Regions from separate parts of the Plantactinospora veratri genome, predicted to be linked through region 1. Evidence: riboswitches for the same ligand, from Rfam matches in the RefSeq annotation. Region 1 holds a riboswitch; the other holds the start of a gene.
The links. A riboswitch is a leader RNA that binds a small molecule or an ion and turns the genes downstream of it on or off. The one in region 1 is predicted to bind thiamine pyrophosphate.
Positions count from the first base shown of each region.

Region 2: another riboswitch for thiamine pyrophosphate. It lies ahead of V1634_RS29370 (ECF transporter S component); the one in region 1 lies ahead of thiE (thiamine phosphate synthase).

Region 1 is NZ_JAZGQL010000002.1:73,843-85,721, forward strand. It holds gene V1634_RS03010 (ThuA domain-containing protein) at 1-4,388, opposite strand, end outside; TPP riboswitch at 4,730-4,840, shown strand; partial or broken gene thiE (thiamine phosphate synthase) at 4,835-5,452, shown strand; gene thiO (glycine oxidase ThiO) at 5,548-6,846, shown strand; gene thiS (sulfur carrier protein ThiS) at 6,837-7,037, shown strand; gene V1634_RS03030 (thiazole synthase) at 7,044-7,841, shown strand; gene V1634_RS03035 (thiamine phosphate synthase) at 7,838-8,503, shown strand; gene thiD (bifunctional hydroxymethylpyrimidine kinase/phosphomethylpyrimidine kinase) at 8,500-9,423, shown strand; gene thiC (phosphomethylpyrimidine synthase ThiC) at 9,420-11,012, shown strand; gene V1634_RS03050 (hypothetical protein) at 11,155-11,879, opposite strand, start outside.
Region 2 is NZ_JAZGQL010000030.1:19,201-31,079, forward strand. It holds gene V1634_RS29355 (serine/threonine-protein kinase) at 1-307, shown strand, start outside; gene V1634_RS29360 (energy-coupling factor transporter transmembrane component T family protein) at 368-1,168, opposite strand; gene V1634_RS29365 (ABC transporter ATP-binding protein) at 1,165-2,625, opposite strand; gene V1634_RS29370 (ECF transporter S component) at 2,811-3,401, opposite strand; TPP riboswitch at 3,478-3,583, opposite strand; gene V1634_RS29375 (SIS domain-containing protein) at 3,716-4,465, shown strand; gene V1634_RS29380 (DUF6328 family protein) at 4,606-5,115, shown strand; gene V1634_RS29385 (hypothetical protein) at 5,342-5,623, shown strand; gene V1634_RS29390 (RNA polymerase sigma factor) at 5,620-6,201, shown strand; gene V1634_RS29395 (EAL domain-containing protein) at 6,198-8,129, shown strand; gene V1634_RS29400 (hypothetical protein) at 8,294-8,923, shown strand; gene V1634_RS29405 (serine hydrolase) at 8,916-9,836, shown strand; gene V1634_RS29410 (COG4315 family predicted lipoprotein) at 9,880-10,413, opposite strand; gene V1634_RS29415 (acyl-CoA dehydrogenase family protein) at 10,892-11,879, shown strand, end outside.

The DNA.
Region 1 (11,879 bases):
TTGTCGTCGTCGCCGTAGACGATCAGGCCGGCCTGCTGGTACTGCTCGTTCAGACTGCTGCCGTCGACCTTCGTCTGGATCGTCCAGTCGCCCTCTGGGGCGGTCTGGAGCACGAAGTTCGTCGGCCCGGTGTTGTTGCCGGTGTAGATGTCACCGTTCGGCACGTCGACGTGCAGCGCGCCGTCGGCGACCCGGTAGCCGGTCGGGTCCTCCCGGACGATCCCGTCCCACCGGCACTTGTCCAGGCTGGTCCCGGTGAACTCGTCGTTCGGGGTCACCTCGCCGGCCGGCGCGTCCGGCGTGATCTGGAACCAGTCGAAGCTGGCGTCCACCACGGGTGCGGTGGTGCCGCCGTTCAGCGCGAACAGCCCGACCTTCGGGTCGTCGATGCCGGCCAGCGCCGCCGACCGGCCGACCGGGGTGAAGGTCTGCCCGTCGGCCGAGAAAGCCGCGGTCAGGTTCACTCCGTCGCTGGTCAGCCGCAGGTGGATCGTGTCACCGGCCGGTGCCGGTGCCGAGTCGCCGCCCTCGTTGCGCGGGGTGCCGGCGGTCTCCCGGATGAACTCCACGACCCGGCTGCCGTTGTACAGCAGGTCCAACTTGGCGTAGTTGTCGTCGTCGCCGTAGACGATCAGGCCGGCCTGCTGGTAGTTCTCGACCGCCGCCAGGCTGAGCTTGGTGGTGGCCTGCCAGCTACCGCTCGGCGCCGGTTGCAACACGACGTTGGTGGCGTCGTTGCGGGTGCCGTAGAGGTCGCCGACCGAGGTGGGCAGGACGAGCGCGCCGCCGCGTACACCGTGGAGCTGGTTCTCCCGGACCACCGTCGACCAGCGGGCCTTGTCCAGTTCGCCGCCGGTGAAGTCGTCCGAGCGGGCCCCGAAGCACGAGGTGTTCGGCGCCTCCACCTTGACGGTGACCGTGGCGTACGCGGCGGCGCCGCGCGCGTCCGTCACGGTCAGGGTCGCGGTGAACGTCCCCGGGCCGGTGTACGTGTGCGTGGCGTCCAGGGTGTTCGCCGTGCCCCCGTCCCCGAAGTCCCAGGCGTACGTCAGCGGGTCGTCACCCTCGGCGTCGCTGGCGGTGCCGTCGAAGCTCACCGCGACCGGCGCGGTGCCGGTGCTCGGGGTGGCGGTGGCGGTCACCGTCGGCGGCGCGTTGTCGGTGACACCCCGGCCGAGGAAGTCGACCCAGTTGACGTTGACGATCGCACCCGTGCCGGTGGCCCCGACCGGGTTGCGCGCCACGAAGAAGAGCGGCCCGCTCGTGGTGCTCGGTGCGGAAAGTTCGGCGGTGGCGTTGGCGAAGGTCTGCCAGCCGCCGGTGTCCGGCACCGTGGCGGTGGCCAGCACCGGGCCGTCGACGGCGCCGGACCGTACCTCGATCCGGGCGCCGCCGCCGGCCGAGGCGGCCCGGAACCGGAACCCGGTGATCCCGGTCAGGTTGGTCGGGTCGAAGCTCCAGTAGTCGCCGTCCTCGACCCAGCCGATGTTCTGGAAGCCGCCCTCGACGTCCGTGGTGGCCTGGGCCTGCACGCCGGGGTCACCGCCGCCGACGCCGTCCGGCGCCCGGCCGGTCGTCGCGAAGTATTCCGCCTGCTTCCGCTTCGGCTGGAGCTGCTCGATCGCCCGGCCGGTCAGCGGGTTGGAGCCGCCGGCCCCGCCGCCGTCGGTGTAGCTGGCCTCGAAGACCGCGAAGACGTTGGCGTCGGCGCCGTGCCCGGAGGCGAGCGAGGTCTGCACCGTGCCGGTGCAGCCGGCCTGGTCGTCCAGCGGGTGGGCGTGCTCGTCGTGACCCAGGTAGTACTGGAGGGTCACCCGGTCGCAGTCGATCTCCCCGTCCTCCGGGTCGGTCACCTTGACCGTGTATTTCACCTGGTCGCCCCAGTCGAAGAACCCGCCGTCCGGCGGGAACTCGATGGTCACCGTCGGGGCGGTGTTGCCGACCGTCACCGGTACGTTCGCCACCGCGGTCCGGCCGGTGTCGCCGGTGACGGTGAGCTGGGCGGTGTAGTTGCCGGCCGTCGCGTACGTGTGCGTCGGGTTCGGCTCGGTCGAGGTGCCGCCGTCACCGAAGGTCCAGGCGTAGCTGATCGGTCCGCCGTCCGGGTCCCGGGAGCCCTCGCTGGAGAAGGCAACGGTCAGCGGGGCGGTTCCGGAGGTGGGTTCGGCGGTGGCGACCGCGATCGGCGCCCGGTCACCGGCGATGTACTCGATCCGGTACACCCCGGAGTTGTCGTTGTTGCCGCCGAAGCCGCTGCCCCATTCGATCAGGTACAGCGCGCCGTCCGGTCCGAACTCGAAGTCCATCGGCCGGACGAAGGTCATCCCGGTGAGCAGCTGGTTGATGTCCACAAGAGACTTGCCGTCGTCGGTGACCTGGAAGGCGTACATCTTGTTCTGGTTCCACTCGCCGAACATCGCCTTGCCGTCGTAGTACGCCGGCCACTTGCGCTCGGACGGGTTCGCCGGGTCGTACCGGTAGACCGGCCCGCCCATCGGGGCACCGCCGCCGCCGATCTCCGGGAAGAGCGGGTTGCCGCTGTAGTCGTAGTCGACGCTCGCCGGGATCGCCGGGGGCAGGTTGGTCAGCCCGGTGTTGTTCGGCGAGTTGTTCACCGGTGCGGCGCAGTCGAACTTCGCCCCGCTCGGCCCGGACGGGAACTGGTAGTCGTTGTAGGCGTAGTTCGCGCCGTGGCAGTACGGCCAGCCGAAGTTGCCGGGCTGCGCGACGATGTTCCACTCGACCGTCCCCTCCGGACCGCGGTTCGGGTTCGCCGCTCCGGCGTCCGGGCCGTAGTCGGCCACGTAGAGGGTGTTCGACAACGGGTCGATGCCGATCCGGAACGGGTTCCGGAAGCCCATCGCGTAGATCTCCGGCCGGGTCCTCTCGGTACCCGGGGCGAAGAGGTTGCCCTGCGGGACCGTGTACGTCCCGTCGTCCTCCGGGTGGATCCGGAGCACCTTGCCGCGCAGGTCGTTGGTGTTGCCGGAGCTGCGCTGCGCGTCGAAGTCCTGCCGGCCCGGCCGCTCGTCGATCGGGGTGAAGGAGTTCGACTCGAACGGGTTGGTGTTGTCCCCGGTGGCCAGATAGAGGTTGCCGGCGCTGTCGAAGACCATGCTGCCGCCCGCGTGGCAGCAGGTGTTCCGCTGCGTCGGCACCTGGAGCACGATCTTCTCGCTGGCCGGGTCGAGGGTGTCGCCGACGACGGTGAACCGGGACAGGTGGTTGCGGGCCGCGCCGCCGTTCGGGGCGTAGTAGAGGTAGACCCACCTGTTGGTGGCGAAGTCCGGGTCGAGCCGGATGCCGATCAGCCCGTCCTCGTTGCCGGTGAAGACGTCGAGGTCGGCGGCGGTGACCGTGGTACCGGTCTCCGGCTTGATGATCTGGACCCGGCCGTCCCGCTCGATGTAGAAGACCCGCCCGTCGGCGGCGACGTCCAGCTCCATCGGGTTGTTGGTGTTGCTGTCCAGGGTGATCTTCTCGAAGCTGCTGGTCAGCGAGGCGGAGCAGTCGGCCTCGACGGCGCCGGCCGCGGTCCGGATGCCGCCGAGCAGATGGGCCAGGAACTCCGGCTCGGCGTACGACTGCTGGGTGTGGCCGCCGGCCGTGTACCAGGCCCGGCCGCCGTCGTACTCCTGGCACCAGGCGAACGGGTGGTCGTGCCCCATCGCCCCGGCGCCGGGGGCGTAGCTGGTCTCGTCCAGTGCGGCGAGCACGTGTACGTCGCCGCGCGGGTTGTCGCGGAAGTTGTACCACTCGTCGTACCGGGACCATCGTGCCGGGAGGTCCTTCGTGGACTCGTGAGCGTGGTCCTCGACCTTGATCGTGGCCTGCTGGTTGGCCGGGTGCGAGGCGAAGTACGCCCCGACCAGGTCGCCGTACCAGGGCCAGTCGTATTCGGTGTCCGATGCGGCGTGCACTCCGGCGTACCCGCCGCCGGCCTTGATGTAGCGCTCGAAGGCGGCCTGCTGCTCCGCGTTCAGCACGTCGCCGGTGGTCGAGAGCCAGATCACCGCCTGGTATCTGCCGAGGTTGGCGTCGGTGAACGCCGCCGCGTCCTCGGTGGCGTCGACGGTGAACCCGTGCTCGGCGCCGAGTTGCCGAATCGCGGCGATGCCGGTCGGGATGGAGTCGTGCCGGAAGCCGGCCGTCTTGGAGAAGACCAGCACGCTGAACGGTTCGGCGTCGGGGGCCAGTTCGAGTGCCGGCGCCTTCTTGACGGGTGCCTGGGCCTGGGGCAGGGCCGCCGGGGCGGCCGAGGCGGGGGTACCGGCCAGCGCGGTCGTGCCGAGCAGGAGTGCCGCGGTCGCGCCGACCAGGCGGCGCCGGAATCTGCGATGGGGGTGCGGGGGGTGCGAGGTGCCGCCGGAGCGGCCGGGGCTGGACACGGAGGATCTCCTTGGTCCGGTGAGGACAGGGGGATCCCGGGTCGGTACGCCGAAGACCGCCACGGGGTGTGGAGGGAGGACCGGAACTCGCCGAAGCACCGGCCGTCGAATTTTGCCTTGTGGTTGAACAAATTAGGGCCGCCTGCTGGGCGGCCGGAATAAGGCGCTGAGGTTAATTCAGGTAACGGTTACGTAACGAGGTGGAATCATCCGGATAGGACAGACATATCCGCCGGGCCGCTGGTCCCCAGCCCGGCGCACCGGTACGTGGTGGAGTGCTGACAGTGTGCGATAGGTCACGGCCCTTTACTGATCCGTGACCAGCCGCGTACGCTCGCCGACAAGTAACCCACGGGAGCCCGGTGGACCGGGCTGAGAGGGGGGCTGTCGAGCCCCCGACCGTCGAACCTGATCCGGGTAATGCCGGCGCAGGGAGGAGCGTTGCCGTGCTATCCATCGGACGACTTCACCTCATCACCGACACCCGGCCCGGGCGGGACCCGCTCGCGGTGGTCGACGCCGCCCTCTCGGTCGCCGGCCCCGAACTGGTCGTACAGGTCCGGGTGGCCGACGACACCGACGACCGGACGGCGTACGAGCTGGCCGCCGAGGTGGCCAGCCGGTGCGCCGCCGTCGGGGCGTCCTGCCTGGTCAACGACCGGCTGCACCTCGCACTCGCGATCGGGGCGGCCGGTGGGCACGTCGGCGCCCGCGACCTGCCGGTCGACGCCGCCCGCCGGGTGCTCGGCCCGGACGCCGTGCTCGGCGCGACCGCCCGGGACCCGGGTGCGGCGGCGGCCGCGGCCGGCGCCAGCTATCTCGGCGTCGGCCCCTGTCACGCCACCTCCACAAAGGACGGACTCCCCGCACCGATCGGCCCGGACGGGATCCGCCGGGTCGCCTCGGCGGTGCCGGTACCGGTGATCGCGATCGGCGGGATCACCGCCGACCGGGTGCCCGCACTGCTCGCCGCCGGGGCGTACGGCGTCGCCGTGGTGGGTGCCGTCTCCGGCGCCGCCGACCCGGCCAGGGCCACCGCCGATCTCCTCACCGCCCTCGCCACCGATCCGCCCCCACCCGATCCGGGACGGGGAACATCGCCGGGGTGGGACCCCCGGCGGGGTTCGCCGCACGCCGGCCCGGGTGCGGGAGCGGAAGGATGGTAGGCAAGGACAGGCAGGCGCACGTCGCGGCGGTAGGCGAGGACCGGCAGGCGCACGTCCCGGTGGTGGGCGGCGACCGGGCGGCAGACGTCGCGGTGGTCGGCGGCGGCCCGATCGGGCTCGCCGTCGCCTGGCGCTGCGCCGCCCGGGGCATGCGGGTCAGCATCCACGACGCCGCGCCCGGCTCCGGAGCCTCCGACGTCGCGGCCGGAATGCTCGCCCCGGTCGCCGAGAGCTACTTCGGCGAGCGGATGCTGACCGGACTGTTGGTCGAGTCCGCCGCCCGCTGGCCGGCCTTCGCCGCCGAACTCGCCGAAGCGACCGGGCTGGACCTGGGCTATCGGACCGAGGGGACGCTGACCGTCGCGCTCACCTCCGACGACCTGGCCGAGGCGGAGCGGCTCTGGACGTACCAGCGGAGCCTGGGACTGCCGGTGACCCCGCTGCGGCCGGCGGAGCTGCGCGACCGCGAACCGCTGCTGGCCACCCGGCTGCGCGGCGGCGCGCTCGCCGCGAGCGACCACCAGGTCGACCCGCGCCGGCTGGTCGCCGCGCTGCGGGTCGCCGTCGAACGGGCCGGGGTGACGGTACTGCCCCGGCCGGTCCGGGACCTCGCCGAGCTGGACGCGGCAGCGACGGTCGTCGCGGCCGGCTGCGGCACGGCGGCACTGACCGGCCTGCCGATCCGGCCGGTGAAGGGTCAGGTCCTGCGGCTGCGCGCGCCCGGCGGCGCGGCACCCGGCTTCCGGCACGTGATCCGGGGGCACGCCGACGGCCGGCACGTCTACCTGGTACCCCGGACCGACGGCGAGGTGGTGGTCGGGGCCACCGTGGAGGAGCGGGCCGACCTCGACGTCACCGCCGGAGCGGTACTCGACCTGCTCCGCGCCGCCACCGACGTGCTACCGGAACTCGCCGAGTACGAGCTGGTCGAGGCACGGTCCGGGCTGCGTCCCGGTACGCCGGACAACGCACCGCTGCTCGGCCCGCTGCCGGACCGGCCCGAGGTGGTGGTCGCGGCCGGGCACTTCCGGCACGGCATCGTGCTCACCCCGCTCACCGCCGACCTGGTCGCCGACCTGCTGGCCACCGGCGTACCGGATCCGGCGCTCGCGCCGCTCTCGCCGGCCCGGTTCGCCGACCCGGTCCCGCCGGGGCCGACCGGGCTCGGGCGTGCGACGCCAGCGGGTGCGGCGGCGGGTGCGGCGGCGGAGGCAGTTGACGGGCCGGTGCCCGGCGGGAGGCCGGGGCCGGACGACGGAACGACCAGGGTGGGGAGGACACGGTGGAGCTGACCGTGAACGGAGTCGAACAGCGGCTGCCCGGCGAGTTGACCGTGGCGGAGCTGGTACAGCGGATCACCAGCGCACACCGGGGCGTGGCGGTCGCGGTGAACGGTGAGGTGGTGCCGCGCGGCGGCTGGCCGGCCCGGCAACTCCGGGACGGCGACCGGGTCGAGGTGCTGACCGCGGCGCAGGGCGGGTGAGGCGCGATGTCGATCGGAGTACCCGAGCCCGAGCCCGGATTCGTACTCGCCGGTGAGAAGTTCGGCTCCCGGCTGATCCTCGGTACCGGCGGGGCGACCAGCCCGTACGTGCTGGAGCAGACGATCCGGGCCAGTGGCAGCGAACTGGTCACCGTTTCGCTGCGCCGGATCGACAGCAACGCCACCATGGGCGGCGGGGTGCTGGAGGTGCTCGGCCGGTGCGGCGTACGGCTGCTGCCGAACACCGCCGGCTGCCGTACCGCCGCCGAGGCGGTCACCGTGGCGCAGCTCGCCCGGGAGGCGTTCGAGACGTCGTGGATCAAGCTGGAGGTGATCGGCGACGAGCGGACCCTGCTGCCGGACGCGGTCGAGCTGGTCAGCGCCGCCGAGCGGTTGGTCGCCGACGGGTTCACGGTACTGCCGTACGTCACCGACGACCCGGTGCTGGCCCGCCGGATGCAGGATCTCGGCTGTGCCGCCGTGATGCCGGCGGGTGCGCCGATCGGGTCCGGGCTGGGCATCAACAACCCGCACAACCTGCGGCTGCTGCGGCAGAACGTGGACGTACCGGTGATCCTGGACGCGGGCGTCGGCACCGCCTCGGACGCGGCGCTGGCGATGGAACTCGGCTGCGACGCGGTGATGCTGGCCAGCGCGGTCACCCGGGCGGCCGACCCGGTACGGATGGCCACCGCCATGCGGTTCGCCATCGAGGCGGGACGGCTGGCCGCCGGTGCCGGACGGATCCCCCGGCGCTTCCACGCGCTGGCCTCCACCCCGGACGAGGGGCGGCCCGAGCTGTGACCGGGCCCCGGGGAATCGTGCTGGTCACCGACCGGTGGCAGGCGAACCGGCCGCTCGACGAGGTGGTCCGGGCCGCCGTCGAGGGCGGCGCCCGGTGGGTACTGCTGCGGGAGCGGGACCTGCCCCGGCCGGAGCGGCTCGAACTGGCCCGGCGGCTGCGGGCGATCCTCGCCCCGGTGCACGGCACCCTGCTGGTCGCCGGGCCGGACCCGCTCGACGGCGACGCGGTGCACCTGCCGGCCGCCGGCCCCTATCCGGCACCGGCGCTGCCGCTGGTCGGCCGCTCCTGCCACGACCTCGCCGAGCTGGGGCGACTCTGCACCGAGGACTACGTGACGCTCTCGCCGGTCTATCCGAGCCCGTCCAAGCCCGGATACGGCCCGCCACTCGGTCCCGCCGGCCTCGCCGGGCTGGTCACCCACAGCCCGGTACCGGTGGTCGCGCTCGGCGGCATCGGCACACCCGGGCAGGTCGACGCCTGCCTGGCGGCCGGTGCGGCCGGTGCGGCGGTGATGGGTGCGGTGATGCGCTCGGACGACCCGGCCCGGCTGGTCCGCGACCTCTGCGCGGCCGTCGAGGCGCGGGCCGGCGCATCGGTGCCGCAGGCATCGGTACCGGAGGCATCGGAATCTGGGGCATCGGTATCGGAGTGGTCGCGGTGACCCCGCCGGTGGTGCTGACCGTGGCCGGCTCGGACTCCGGGGCGGGCGCGGGAATCCAGGCCGACCTGAAGGTCTTCGCCGCGCTCGGGGTCTACGGCACGTCGGTGCTCACCGCGGTCACCGCCCAGAACACCCACGAGGTACGGGAGGTCTTCCCGATCTCCGCCGCGATGGTGCGCGCCCAACTCGACGCGTTGGCCGAGGACCTGCCGCCGCTGGCGGTGAAGACCGGGATGCTCGGCGACGCGGCGATCGCGGCCGCGGTGGCCGGGGCCGCCCGGGCCGGCCTGCTGCCCAACCTGGTCGTCGACCCGGTGCTCGTCTCCACCAGCGGGGCCCGGCTCGGCGTGGTCGGGGCGATCGAGCGGCTGCTGCCGTACGCCCTGGTGGCGACGCCGAACCGGGCGGAGGCGGCGGCGATCCTCGGCCGTACCGTCTCCGGTCCCGACGAGATGGCGCAGGCGGCCCGGCAGCTCGCCGCGGGCGGCCCCCGGTACGTGGTGGTCACCGGCGGCGACAGCGACGACTCGGGGCTCGCGACCGGCGGCGGCGAGGCGTTCGGCGGCGCGGTCGACGCGCTCTGGACCGGCGTCGAGGTGCGGCTGTTGCGCGGGCCGTGGGTGCCGACCCGGAACACCCACGGCACCGGCTGTTCGTTCTCGGCGGCGATCGCCGCCCGGCTGGCACTGGGCGACCAGGTGCCGGAGGCGGTGGCCTTCGCCAAGGAGTACGTCAGCCGCGCGCTGCTCGGTGCCCGGAACTGGTCGTTGGGGCGCGGCCACGGGCCACTGGACCACTTCGGCTGGTCCGGTGCGGCGGCGGCCGGCGGATTGCCCGGCCCGTCCAGCGGATCCGGCTTATCCAGCGGATCCGGCTCATCCAGCGGATCCGGCTCATCCAGCACAGGGAGGTTGTCATGAACGCTCGTCGCAAGGTCTACGTGACGGGGGCGCGCCCGGACGTCCGGGTGCCGTTCGCGGAGGTCGAACTGGCCGGCGACGAACCGCCGGTACGGCTCTACGACACGTCCGGTCCCGGTTCGGACCCCGCCGAGGGGCTGCCTCCGCTGCGCGGGGCGTGGATCGCGGAACGGGGCGACGTGGCCCCGGTACGCGGTGCCGGCACCCCGCTGGCCGGCCGGGACGGTGCCCGGCCCACCCAGTTGGCGTACGCCCGGGCCGGGATCGTCACCCCGGAGATGGAGTTCGTGGCGATCCGGGAGGGGATGCCGGCCGAGGTGGTACGCGACGAGATCGCCACCGGCCGGGCGGTACTGCCGCTGAACGTCAACCACCCCGAGTGCGAGCCGGCGATCATCGGCAAGCGGTTCCTGGTGAAGGTCAACGCCAACATCGGCACCTCGGCGGTCACCTCGTCCATCGCCGAGGAGGTGGAGAAGCTGACCTGGGCCACCCGGTGGGGTGCGGACACCGTGATGGACCTCTCCACCGGCAAGCGGATCCACGAGACCCGGGAAGCGATCATCCGCAACTCGCCGGTGCCGATCGGCACCGTCCCGATCTACCAGGCGCTGGAGAAGGTCGGCGGCGACCCGGTGAAGCTTTCCTGGGAGGTCTTCCGGGAGACCGTGATCGAGCAGGCCGAGCAGGGCGTCGACTACATGACGGTGCACGCCGGGGTACGCCTCGGCTACGTGCCGCTGGCGGTCAACCGGGTCACCGGGATCGTCTCCCGGGGCGGCTCGATCATGGCGGCCTGGTGCCTGGCGCACCACGAGGAGAACTTCCTCTACACCAACTTCGCCGAACTCTGCGAGATCCTCGCCCGCTACGACGTCACCTTCTCGCTCGGCGACGGGCTGCGGCCCGGATCGATCGCGGACGCGAACGACGAGGCGCAGTTCGCCGAGCTGCGTACCCTCGGGGAGCTGACCTCGGTGGCCTGGGAACACGGCGTACAGGTGATGATCGAGGGGCCGGGCCACGTGCCCATGCACAAGATCAAGGAGAACGTGGACCTCCAGCAGGAGCTGTGCCACGAGGCACCGTTCTACACCCTCGGCCCGCTGACCACGGACATCGCCCCGGCGTACGACCACATCACCTCGGCGATCGGCGCCGCGATGATCGGCATGTTCGGTACCGCCATGCTCTGCTACGTCACCCCGAAGGAGCACCTCGGGCTGCCGGACCGGGACGACGTCAAGGCGGGGGTGATCGCGTACAAGATCGCCGCGCACGCCGCCGACCTGGCCAAGGGGCACCCCGGGGCGCAGGCGTGGGACGACGCGCTGTCGAAGGCGCGATTCGAGTTCCGCTGGGAGGACCAGTTCAACCTGTCGCTGGACCCGGAGACCGCCCGGGCGTACCACGACGCCACCCTGCCGGCGACGCCCGCCAAGACGGCACACTTCTGTTCCATGTGCGGCCCGAAGTTCTGCTCCATGAAGATCACCCAGGAGCTGAAGGAGTACGCGGCGCAGGGCATGCAGGAGAAGTCGACCGAGTTCCTGGCCTCGGGCGGCAAGGTGTACCTGCCACTGGCCTGATCACCGGCCCGCCGCCGGTGGACTCGTCGGTGGCGCGGGCGCCGGAGTCGCTCACCTGGACGCTGGAGGCGTTACCAGTAGGTGGATACGCCTCTGGTGTCCAGGTCGAGCCGCCGCCCCGCCCGCTCGGGTGCGGCAGCGGTCAGTCGGCGTGGTGCCGGCCGGTCGAGCGCAGCGATCGCCGTACGCTGCGGTCCAGCCCGATGTCGTCGGCGGTCGGATCGGGCTCGCTGAGCCCGCTCACCCAGTCGACGTACTCCTCGTCGCGGGCCGGGACCGGTTCCTCCGTACGGTTGCGGCCCTTCGCCTCCCGCTTCGACTCGCCCCTGCCCGGCTTCGACTCGCCCCTGTCCTGCTTCGCGTCGTCCTTGCCGGTCTCGACGGCGCCGGTCTGCTCGGCGTCGGTACCGCCCCGGTTGCGCCGGAACAGGCCGCGACGGATCCGCCCCGCCGGCCGCTGCGCGTCTTCGGTGACCGACTCGGACTCGACCTCGGCGGTGGTCTCCGGGCCGGATCCGGTCGGGGGCGTGCCGCGATCCCGGGCCGCCCGGCCCGGCGCGTCCCCGGCCTGGCCCGGCTTACCGCCGACCTGGCCGGGAGCGTCCCTGACCTGGCTGGGAGCGTCCCCGGCCTGGCCGGGAGCACCTTCAACCTGGCCGGGAGCGCCTTCGACCTGGGCAGGGGCGTCCCCGTCCTGGTCGGGGCTGTCCCCGGCGACCACCGGGACGGGCGTCATCCGCCCGGTCCGGGCCGGGTCTGCTCCGCTCGGCTCCGGTCTGGTTGTCGGTTCGGTCGTCGGTTCACGACCGTCGAGGCGGGGACGGCTGACCGGCGTGAAGGCGTCCCAGGCGTCGTCGCTCCGGGACG
Region 2 (11,879 bases), on a different contig from region 1:
CGTGCTGCGGATCTGCGCCGACGGGTACCACCTGATGCGGCACGGACCCGATGCCGCGCTCGAGGCCGGCGACTTCCCTTTCCCGCTGGATCGGCGGCCGAACGGCCGGATCCGGGTCGGCGTGGTCGCCGACGGCGAGGACCTCCGCTTCTATCAGGACGGCCGGCAGATCGGCGCGGCCCGGGACGACGCGCCGGTGGCCGGCCGGGTGGTGCTCGGCATCTTCTCCGATCCGACCTCCGACCCGGGTCAGGAGCCGTCCTACCGGGTCGCGTTCGGCGACGTCGAGATCGCCACCCTGGACTGATCCGGCCCACTCCGGCCGGGTTCGGAACGGCCCGTCTCCCAGTCGGCTGAGCCGGCCGGGTCAGCCGACCAGCGGGCGGAAGGCGCCGAGCGCGACGCTGACCGCGAGCGCTCCGCCGGCCAGCATCGCGGCCCCGGCGACCAGGGCGGCGTCGGCGACGGTGAACCGCTGCCGGCGGGCCGACGTACGCGGCGAGCCCGAGTCGAAGCCCCGGGCGTCCATCGCGGTCGCCAGCCGGGTACCCCGGCGGATCGCCCCGACCAGCAGGGCGAACGCGGTCGAGCCGAACAGCCGCAGCCGGGCCAGCGGGTTCCGCCCGGCGTCGACACCCCGGGCCCGCCGAGCCAGGCTCAACATCCGCCACTCCAGGGCGAGCAGCGGTACCAGCCGGAACGCGGCCAGCGCCCCGATCGCGAACCGGGGCGGCGCCTTGACGTTCTGGATCAGCGCGTCCGTCAGGTCGGTGGGATCGGTGGTGGCGAAGACCAGGACCCCGGGCAGCGCCACCGCGATCACCCGCAGCGCCATGCCCAGCGCGGTGGCCAGTACCCCGGTGGTGACCGCCACCGGCCCGGCCTGCCACAGCAGGCTGCCGGTCCGCTCGGCGGCGAAGAGCATCAGGGTGCAGAAAATGCCGAGGGCGCTGAGCAGCAGCGGCCAGGCCCGGCGGGCCAGTGCGGCGTACCGGACGCCGAAGAGCGGCACCACGGCGAGTTCGAAGGCGATCGCCACCGCCGGAGCCACCGGGTCCACCGTGGCGATCAGCGCCACGGAGACGACCATCGCGGCGGCGACCTTCGCCACCGGGTTGCGCCGGGCCAGCGGCGCACCGGGCGCGGCGATCGGCTGGTACGGGATCATCGGGCCCGCCCCGCCGTCCGGATGTGCCCCGACTCCGTCGTCCCGTCGTCGCCGAGCCGGATCGTCCGGTCGGCCAGCGCGGAGACGAAGTCGGCGTCGTGGGTGACGGTGACGATGCCGTGCCCGCTGTCGCGCAGCCCGGCGAGCAGGTCGACCAGTTCCAGCCAGGTACGCCGGTCCTGGCCGAAGGTCGGCTCGTCCAGTACCAGCAGCCGGGGCGCGGTGGCCAGCGCGGTCGCCACGCTCAGCCGCCGCGCCTGCCCACCGGAGAGGGTGTACGGGTTGGCCGCCGCCAACCGGTCCAGCCGGAGCCGGACCAGCAGTTCCTCGACCACCGACCGGACCACCGCCTCGGGCTGGCCGGTCCGGCGTGGCCCCAGCGCCAGCTCCTCGAAGACGGTGCTGCGGACGAACTGGTGCTCCGGGTCCTGGAAAACCGAGCCGATCCGGCCGGCCAGCACCGGAGCCCGCCACCGGTGCGGTGTGGTGCCGGCGTGCCGCCCGGCCAGTGCCGGAGAAGCCGCCAGCCGGCCGGTGCCGGGCCGGAGCAGCCCGCCGAGCAGCAGCGCCAGGGTGGACTTGCCGGCACCGTTGCGGCCGAGCACCGCGAGCGTCTCGCCGGCGCGTACCCGCAGGTCGGTGCTTGCCAGCCGGGGCGGCAGGCCGAGCCGGTCGGCGGTGAGCAGCACCTCGCCGGGCCCGGTCGCGGCCCGGCGAGGTGCCGGCGGCGGCCCCGGCACCCAGACCCCGGCGGCGGCCAGCGTCGCGCCGTGCGCCGCGAAGACCCGCTCCGGCGGCCCGTCGGCGCGTACCCCGCCGCCCGGTTCGAGCACCACCACCCGGTCGACCAGCGGCAGCGCCTCGGTGACCCGGTGCTCGACCAGGATCAGCGTGGTGTCGTCGTCGACCGCCGACCGGACCGCGTCACGGACCAGCGCGGCGCCGGCCGGGTCCAGGTTGGCGGTCGGCTCGTCGAGCAGCAGCAGTCCGGGCCGCAGCGCGAGTACCCCGGCCAGGGCGAGCCGCTGCTGCTCGCCGCCGGAGAGGGCGGCGGTGGACCGGTCCAGGCCGTACGGGAAGCCGACCCGGTGCAGCGCCTCGGTGACCCGGGGCCAGATCTCCGCCGCTGGTACGCCCCGGTTCTCCAGGCCGAACGCCACGTCGTCGCCGGCCCGGTCCATCACGAGCTGGGTCTGCGGGTCCTGGAAGACGATGCCGACCCGCTCCCTCGCCTTGCGCGGATCGAGCCCGTCGATCTCGACGGTGCCCTCCTGCTCGCCGGAGTCCTCGGCGAGCAGCCCGGCCAGTGCCGCCAGCAGGGTGCTCTTGCCGGCACCGGAGGCGCCGAGCAGGAGTACCCGCTCGCCGTGCCCGATCCGCAGGTCGACGTCGCGGACCGCGAAGGCCCGCCGGCCGGCGTGCCGCCAGCCGAAGCCGCGCAGCCGTACCTCACTCATGCCGGCACTCCGCTGCGCTTCGTGCCGGCATGAGGCTCATCCGCACTGAGCTGGCTGATTCGCTCGCTCCGCTCGCTCATGCCGGCACTCCGCTGCGCTTCGTGCCGGCATGAGGCTCATCCGCACTGAGCTGGCTGATTCGCTCGCTCCGCTCGCTCATGCCGATATCACCGAGGTCGCGCCGCTCACACGGCGGTGCGATCTCGACCGGCCGGGAATCGGTCCAGCACGCCGGTCTGGGCCAGCGCCCGGGTGAGTGCCCAGCCGCCGGCACCGGCCAGCACCGCCGAACTGAGCACGGTGAAGAGGAAGACCGGCAGTCGGAACGAGTCGAAGTCGTACTCGGAGTAGTAGCGGATCTGGTCGAAGATGGCGGCGGCGATCCCGGCCAGCAGGCCGGAGGCGACCGCCACCGGCAGCCGGAACGAGCGGTATCCGACGGCGAGGAACGCCAGCTCGGCGCCGACGCCCTGGGCGAGCCCCTGGAGGATCGCGACGGTGCCCCACTGGCTGCCGAGCAGCACCGAGACGAAGGCGGCGAGGAACTCGCAGTAGAGCGCCGCACCGGGCTTGCGGATCACCAGGCCGCCGAGCACGCCGGGTACCAGCCAGATGCCGTAGATGACCGCCTGGGCCGGTGGGAAGAAGGTGAAGGCGCCCTCGGTGGCGCCCCAGACCAGGTTCCAGGCCCAGAAGATGACCCCGAACGCGACCGCGATGACCGAGGCGACGACGATGTCGACGGTGCGCCATCGGGTGGTGGTGGACGAACTCATGGGCATGCCTCCCAGTCGCGTGGCGAACCAGGCAAGACGCACGCCGCAACCCGGGACGGCCCGGACTGCGGCGCGGCTGGAGACTCGACCGAACTCCCTGCGCTGGCATTACCCAGATCAGGTTCGAGGGTCTGCGGGTGTCACCCGCACTCTCAGCGCTGTGCGCTCCCCTGTCGGATGTGCTGTTGTTCCGCAGACCGTACACCGGATACCCCTGTGCCGACAGCGGTGGAACCGGCGGATGTGGCGGCGCCCACCAGGCGGCGGGATAGGGTGGATGGCCCAGATCAACATCTCGAAGGGACGCGTGCGGCGTGACACTCAGCCCCGAGGGCTATCTCGACGTGGTCACCGAGACGATCGGGCGGGTGGCGGTGGCCGCCCGGGACGGCGTACGCCGGGCGGCCGATCTGGTCACCGACGCGCTGCGGGCCGGTGGGGTGGTGCAGGCGTTCGGTACCGGCCACTCGGAGGCGTTGGCCATGGAGATCGCCGGGCGGGCCGGCGGGCTGGTCCCGACGAACCGGATCGCGCTGCGTGACCTGGTGCTGCGCGGCGGCCAGCCGGTCGAGATCCTCGGCCCGACCCTGGAGCGGGACCCGACCGTGGCCCACCGGCTCTACGAGCTGACCCCGGTCGATCCCCGGGACGTCTTCGTGATCGCCTCGAACTCCGGGGTGAACGGCACCATCGTCGAGTTCGCGTCGCTGGTGAAGGAGCGCGGTCACGGGCTGATCGCGATCACCTCGGAGCAGCACTCGGCCCGGGTCGCCTCCCGGCACCCGTCCGGGCGGAAGCTCCGCGATCTCGCCGACGTGGTGCTCGACAACGGCGCTCCGTACGGCGACGCGACGCTGCCGCTGCCCGGTGGCGGTGCGGTCGGCGCGGTCTCCTCGATCACTGCCGCCCTGCTCGCCCAGCAGGTCGTGGTGGAGGTGGTCCGCCGGCTGGTAGAGGCGGGGGAGACGGCCCCGGTCTACCTGTCGGCGAACATCCCGGACAGCGACGACCACAACAACAGCCTGGAGGCCCGGTACGCCGGCCGGATCCGCCGGGGCGGCTGAACCGGAGCGCTCCGACCTCCCACGCCGCCCGGTTCGGTCCCGGTACCGCCTCCCCGTCCGCTGTCGAGCCTTCCTCGCGTTTCACGTACGGCCGCTGAGGGCACACTGCTGCGAACTTGACTCAGGGGGAGGAGGCCCAGGTGGCCGTGGAGACGGAGAAGCAGCGTTGGCAGCGGAACTTCGCCGACCTGTTGCAGGAGCTGCGGGTGGCGCAGACCGGGGTGCAGATCCTGTTCGCCTTCCTGCTGACCCTGCCCTTCAGCAACGGCTTCCCGAGGGCCACGGAGTTCCAGAAGGACACCTACATCGTCGCGTTGCTGGCCGCCGCCGCGGCCACCGCGTTGATCATCTCGCCGGTCGCCTTCCACCGGGCGCTCTTCCGGCAGGGGCGCAAGCCGGAGCTGGTCCGGTTCGCGCACGGCATGGCGACCGGCGGGCTGGCGTTCATGCTGATCGCGATGGTCAGCTCGGTACTGCTGATCACCGACTTCGTGCTGCCCCGGCCGGTGGCGTTCGTGCTCAGCGGGGTGACCTCGGTCTGGTTCCTGACCTTCTGGGCCGCGCTGCCGTTCCTGCGCCGCAACTGGGGCGAGGCAGACGAGGACGACGACGAGGAGCCGGCCACCGCCCGCCCCGACGCGGTCGACTGAACCCGCCCGCCCGGGCCGTCTCGTCGTAACGCTCTGCAATCCATACTGGACAGTAGACGTGCTCGTTCGATCGGCTTGTCTACTGTGGCGGATCGGAGGAAATGCCCCAGCTCGTCGCCGCTTTATTGATCATTGGCATCTTCACCTGGGCGGGTCGCCCCCTACACCGGGGCCCTTGACGGAGAGTTATACGCGGAACGACAACTACGGACCGCGAGAGGCGAGGATGAGCGAGGTTCTGGGGGGACTGTCGACCGGGAGCTCGGTGGCGGTGCTGGTGGGCCTGATCGGGGGGTTGGGGCTGTTGGCGCGGGGCTTCCTGCGGCACCGCAGCCGGGTGCAGGCGGAGCGGGAATGGTCGGCGCGGACCCGGGCCCGGACGATGGGCCTGATCCGGCTGGTCGGTCGCCACTCCGCCGACGTACGGATCGACGAGCGGGACCGCGACGGGCACCGGGTCGTGGAGCTGCGGGGTCTGCGTCGAACAGACGGGGGCGAGGCGGCATGAGGAGCGGGGACAACGCGGTGGTGCGAGCCGAGTCGGCCGCCCGGTTGGGGGACCGGGGCCAGGCCGAGTCCGAGGTGAGTTTCGAGGCGTTCTGCCAGCGGAACTTCGTGCTGGTCGAGCGCTTCCTGCTCGCACAGTGCGCGGACCGGGGGCTGGCCGAGGACGCCGTACAGGAGGCGTTCATCACCGCCCGGGACAAGTGGGAGCAGATCCGCGACTACGAGAAGCCGCTGGCCTGGATGTACAAGACCGCCCGGTACAAGCTGCTCGTGCTGCAACGGCGGCGCCGGCAGGACGTGACGGTCAGTCTGGAGGAGGTGCCGCCGGAGCGGCTCGCCGAACCGGCCGACCCGGCGGAGGCCCGGGAACTGTTGCGCGGCTGGCTGCCGAGGCTGCCACCCCGGCAGGCCGAGGTCTTCGTACTGGCCCTGGACGGCTGGTCCGACCACGAGATCGCGGCCATCCTCGGCATCGCCTACAACACGGTACGCACCTACCGGCAGGAGGCTCGGGCCCGGTTGAAGGAACTCGCCCAGCAGGCGGGCTTCGACACGCCCTCCGGGAGGGATCGGGGATGAACCTGGACGACATCCTGTCGTTGGCCTCGGCCCGGACGCTCAGCGAACTGGAACGGGCCCGGGCCCGCCGGGCGACCCGCCGGGTGCAGCAGGAATACCAGCGTGCCGTCTCCGAGGGCCGGGACCTGATCGGCGACATCGAGGTACGCGATCCGCTGACCGCCGACACCGACGAGGCGGCCCGGATCACCCGGGCGGCCCAGTTGGCCAAGCTCGGCACCGTGACCTGGGTCCGGCCCAGTGGAGAACTGACCTGGTCGGACGAGATGGCCCTGATCCTCGGCTATCCGCCCGGTACGCTGCGGCACTCGGTCGCGACGCTGACCCGGCTGGTCCATCCCGACGACGTCGACGGGGTACGCCGGGTGGTCGAGTCGGTGTGGCGGGACCGGACCGTCCGGGAGACGACCTGCCGGGTGATCCGCCCGGACCGGGTCACCCGGTACGTGCACTGCCACCTCGAATACGTCGTCGACGGGGAGAACCGGCCGTACGGCATCATCGCCACCGCCCGGGACATCACCGAACTCGAACTCGCCCGGCAGGAGCAGGCGCGACTGGCCCGCCGCCGCGAGACCGTGCAGGCGGAGCTGGCCGGCCGGGACCCGGTCACCGGGCTCTTCCACCGGGCGAGGTTCGCCGACGAGATCGACACCGCCCAGCGGGGCGGGCCGGGCGTGCTGCTGGTGGTGGCCGTCGAGCCGGTCGGCCCGGCCACCGGGATCGACGCCGGGTTCGACGCCGATCCGGAGGGTGAGTTCGGCGGCGGTGCGGACCAGCAGGAGCGGCTGGCGGTGGCGGTCGCCCAGGTCGTCCGCCGGGTCGCCCGGCGCACCGACGTCTGCGGGCTGACCGGTCCGTACGAGTTCGGGGTGCTGATGCAGCGCACCACGTTGAGTTCGGCCACCGCGCTCGCCGAGCAAATCATCGACGGCATCCGGTCGCAGTCCTACGTGCTCGGCCGGACCCGGCTGGTCGACGCCTGGGGCGGCCTGGTCCGCTACCAGGGGCGGGACGGCAGCCGCGGCGTCGACCTGATCGTGGACGCCGAGACGGCCTGGCGCCGGGCCCGGGCGACCGGCGTCGACCGGGTCGCCCTGGACCAGCCGGCCGCCGAGGACGAGCGCCGGGAGCGGTGCCGGAGCCGGGTGCGGGCCACGGTGGCGGAGAACCGGTTCACCCTCTACACCCAGCCGATCCTCGACCTGCGGCTCAACCAGATCACCCGGCAGGAGATCCTGCTCCGGGTGGTCAACGACGGCGGGCAGGCGCACTCGGCGTCGACCCTGCTCGGTGACGCGGAACGGCTGGACGAGATCCTGCCGATCGACCGGTGGGTGATCGACCGGACCATCGAACTCATCGCCCGGGGCTCGCGTACCTCGCACTACCAGGTGAACCTCTCCGGGCGATCGCTCGGCGACCCGCACCTGCTGGAACGGGTCCAGCAGCGGCTCCAGCAGTACGACGTCGATCCCGGGCAGCTCACCTTCGAAATCACCGAGACCGCGCGGATCGGCAACCTGACCGAGGCGCACAACTTCGCGTACGGGATCCGCCAGCTCGGCTGCCAGCTCGCGCTCGACGACTTCGGGTCCGGGCACGTGCCGTTCGCCTTCCTCACCTACTTCCCGGTGGACCTGGTGAAGGTCGGCGGCGAGTTCATCGCCGACATAACGCACTCGGTGGCGAACCGGGGCATCGTGCGGTCGATCGTCGAGATGTGCCGCGGGTTGGGCATCCGGACCGCGGCCGAGCACGTGGAGGACGAGGCCACCATGGATCTGCTCCGCGACTACGGGGTGGACTTCGCCCAGGGGTACCTGGTCGGCAAGCCCAAGCCGGTGACCAGCCCGGCGCGTACGCCGTCGGCGCCGGCCGAACCCGAGGCGGACCCGGAGCGGGAGTTGCGGGCCGCCACCGGATAGCCGCATCGGCGGTCCATGCAAAGTCCCGCCTGCGGCGGTCGTCATTAAGGGGTGTGGAAGCCCGAGCAAGGTCATTACCAGCGGTCGACAGGCCGGCCGCGACAGCCGGCCTGCGGTCGGCCGCGACAGCCGGCCTGCGGTCGGCCGCGACAGCCGGCCTGCTGGTGGTCGTGCTGGCGGTCACCGGCCTGACCGCCGGCTGCGCCGCCGATCCGGCACCCCGCTCGTCGGTAGGCCAGGGTGCCCGGCTGACCGCGAGCGGTCCGGCCCACCGCCCGGCAGCGCTCGACCTGGCCCTGCTCCAGCCGAGCGGACTCGGCACGGGATGGCGGCAGAGCCCGCATCCGCCGGAGCCGCCGCCGTGGCCGTGGCTCCAGGCCGACTGCCCGGCGTACCGGGCGGAGGACTATCCGGCGCAGCGGCATCGCAGCGACGCGGTGCAGCGCCGGTACCGGCACGTGCCGACCGAGCTGGTCGCGACGCAGGTGGTCGAGGCGTACGAGCCGGGCTGGGCGGTACGGGCCCTCGACGACGTACGCCGGGTGGTGCAGACCTGCTCCCGGTACGACGCCTACGGCGCCAGCATCTCGTTCACGCTCCTCGACACCGGCCTGCCGCCCGCCGACGCCCTGGTGGTGCGGGGGCGGATCGAGTCACCGGGCGCACCTGCCCGGTCCACGCTGCTGGTGGCGGTACGCCACGGCGATCGGCTCTCGACGCTGAACGTTCCGGGGCCGGTGGACCGGGACACCGGGTACGCGGTGGCGGAGAAGTTGGCGGGCCTCCTTGACTAGCCGGCGCGGGCCGGGGCGCCGGGAGTTGCTCGCGGCCACCGCCGCCGCACTGCTCGGCGCGGGTGCGGCCGGCACCGGGCTGGCGTACCGGTGGGCGGGTTCGGCCGATGCCGGCCCGGCGCCGGGAGCGACGGCCAGCCCGGCCCGGCCGACGCCCAGCCCGACCCCGGACCACCCGGCGCTGGCGCGTACCCGGATCGAGCGCTACCTGCGCGGAGTCGGCGGCCGGGTCACGCTCGCGGTGCGGGACCGGAGCAGCGACCTGGCGGTCGTCGCCGGCACCCGGCGTTACCAGACCGCCAGCATCGTCAAGGTCGACATCCTGGCCGCGTTACTGCTGCGCCGCCAGGACCAGGGGCGCAAGCTCAGCGCGAACGAACGGCGACTGGCCCGCTCGATGATCGTGGTCAGCGACAACGCCGCGGCGAGCAGCCTCTACGCCACGATCGGCTACCGATCCGGACTGACCGCCGCGAACCGGACTCTCGGACTGCGCCAGACGACGCCCAACTCGAGTTGGGGGATGACCACCACCACGGCGGCCGACCAGCTCCGACTGCTGACCGCGGTCACCGATCCGGCCGGTCCGCTCGGCGACGGCAGCCGCGACTTCCTGTTCGGGCTGATGGGTGAGGTCGACGAGGAGCAGGACTGGGGGATCACCGCCGCCGCCGGTCGGGCCGGCACCGCCAGCTACGTCAAGAACGGTTGGACCACGGTCGACGCCGACAACGGGCTGTGGCTGGCGAACAGCATCGGCCGGATCGTCGAGCCGGGCCGGGACTGGCTGATCGCCGTACTCTCCGACCACCACTCGACCCGGCAGAAGGGGATCGCGGCGGTGGAGAAGGCTGCGAAGTACGCGCTGACCGAGCTGCGCGCGATCCCGCCGACCGGCGCGTCGGCACACTGAGCCCCCGCGACGCCCGTCCTCCGCTGCGGGCTGTGCGGTGCCGTTAACCGATCCGGTTGCCGTTGCGCAGGATGATGGTGAACCTGCCGCCGAAGGACTGCTTGCCCAGTCCGTTCGCCTGTCCCGGTGCGGTGTCACCGGAGTAGTAGTACAGCGGCCAGGAGGAGTACGTCGCCTGCCAGGTGCCGTTGCCGAGTCCCTGCCGGCCGGCCCGCTCCGAGGGGTCGTCGGGGAACGTGGGCTCGTCCACGGTCAGCAGCGGTGGCCACTCCTCCGCGCAGGCCTCCAGGCAGGTGACGTTGCCGTGGCGGTCACCGCTGAAGGTGTAGAGCGTCCGGCCGTCCGCGTCGACCAGCGCCTCCGGATACTTCGGCAGGCCGAACTTCAGCGCCGCCGCTTTCCCTCCCGGTGTGGTGGCGGCCGCCGAGGTCGGCGCCGAGGTCGTCGGGGCCGCCGAGGTGGTTGCGGGTGCGGGGGCGTCGTCGGCGTCACCGCCGGAGCATCCGGTCGCCAGGAGAAGTACGCCGACCATGGCCAGCACTGCCGGCCGGAGCCGGATTCCAGACCGCTGCGTCATACCGCCCTCACCACCATCGTTCGTCGGGACCGGTATCCGCACCGGTATCACACGATACCAATGTGGACGGCCGGGTCGTCGCCGTCAGGCCGGGTCGGCTCGTCGGTTCGACCGGAGGTTGCCGACGCCCACGTCGAACGCGGCCTCCAGGTGCGTGATCCGGCCGGTCGCGAGCATCACCACGACACCGCCCTGCCGCCGACGTGGCCGGAGTCGGTGGGTGCACAAGCGGGACAGCTCGACAGTCTCGCCAACACGCGACCATTTCTCCGGCGGTCCGTCCGCCCAGCGCCTGGTCCGGCGGCGGGCGTGCCGCCGGGATGGTGGCATGCGCATATTTGGTGCTACCGGCGGGTAACAAAACCGAGTAGCGTTGGCGGTGTATTCGGCCGCAGCACGCCAGGGGGTTGCCCGCTCCGCAGTGTGGAGTGATGGGCGCGGTTACCCCTCAGTGCCGTACTCGATCGAGGGGGTTGCCGTGACCACGACAGAGCAGAACAGGCCGGCGGCGAGCGGGTCGGACGGAGCCGGGCCGCTGCCGAAGGAGGCCGGGCAGGTCTCCGAGCGGGAGGCGCGGCAGGTCGCCGAGGCCGCCCGGGAGACCGAGTGGGGCAGGCCGAGCTTTGGCAAGGAACTCTTCCTCGGCCGGCTCCGGCTGGACCTGATCGACCCGTGGCCGCAGCCCGACCCCGAGCGCGCCGCAGAGGCGAAGGAGTTCCTCGACAAGCTCGGCGGCTACGTCCGGTCCGAGGTGGACGGGGCGGCGATCGAGCGGGACGCCCGGATCCCCGACGAGGTGTTCGCCGGGCTCGCCCGGCTCGGCAGCTTCGGGATGAAGATCGACAAGAAGTACGGCGGCCTCGGCCTGAGCAACCTGCACTACTGCCAGGCACTGACCCTGGCCGGCTCGGTCAGCCCGGCGATCGGCGCGCTGCTCTCGGCGCACCAGTCGATCGGGGTGCCGCAGCCGCTGAAGATGTTCGGCACCGACGAGCAGAAACAGCGCTTCCTGCCCCGGCTGGCCGCCGGCGAGGTGTCGGCGTTCCTGCTGACCGAGCCGGACGTCGGCTCCGACCCGGCCCGGCTGGCCACCACCGCCGAGCCGACCGCCGACGGCACCGGCTACCGACTCAACGGGGTCAAACTGTGGGCCACCAACGGCACCGTGGCCTCCCTGCTGGTGGTGATGGCCCGGGTGCCGAAGTCGGAGGGGCGGCGCGGCGGGATCACCGCGTTCGTCGTCGAGGCGGACTCACCCGGGATCACCGTCGAACGGCGCAACGCCTTCCTCGGGCTGCGCGGGCTGGAGAACAGCCTGACCCGCTTCTCCGACGTCCTCGTACCCGCCGAGAACGTCATCGGCGGCGAGGGACGCGGCCTGAAGATCGCGCTGACCACCCTGAACACCGGTCGGCTCTCGCTGCCGGCGATGTGTGTCGGCGCCGGCAAGTGGTCGCTGAACGTGG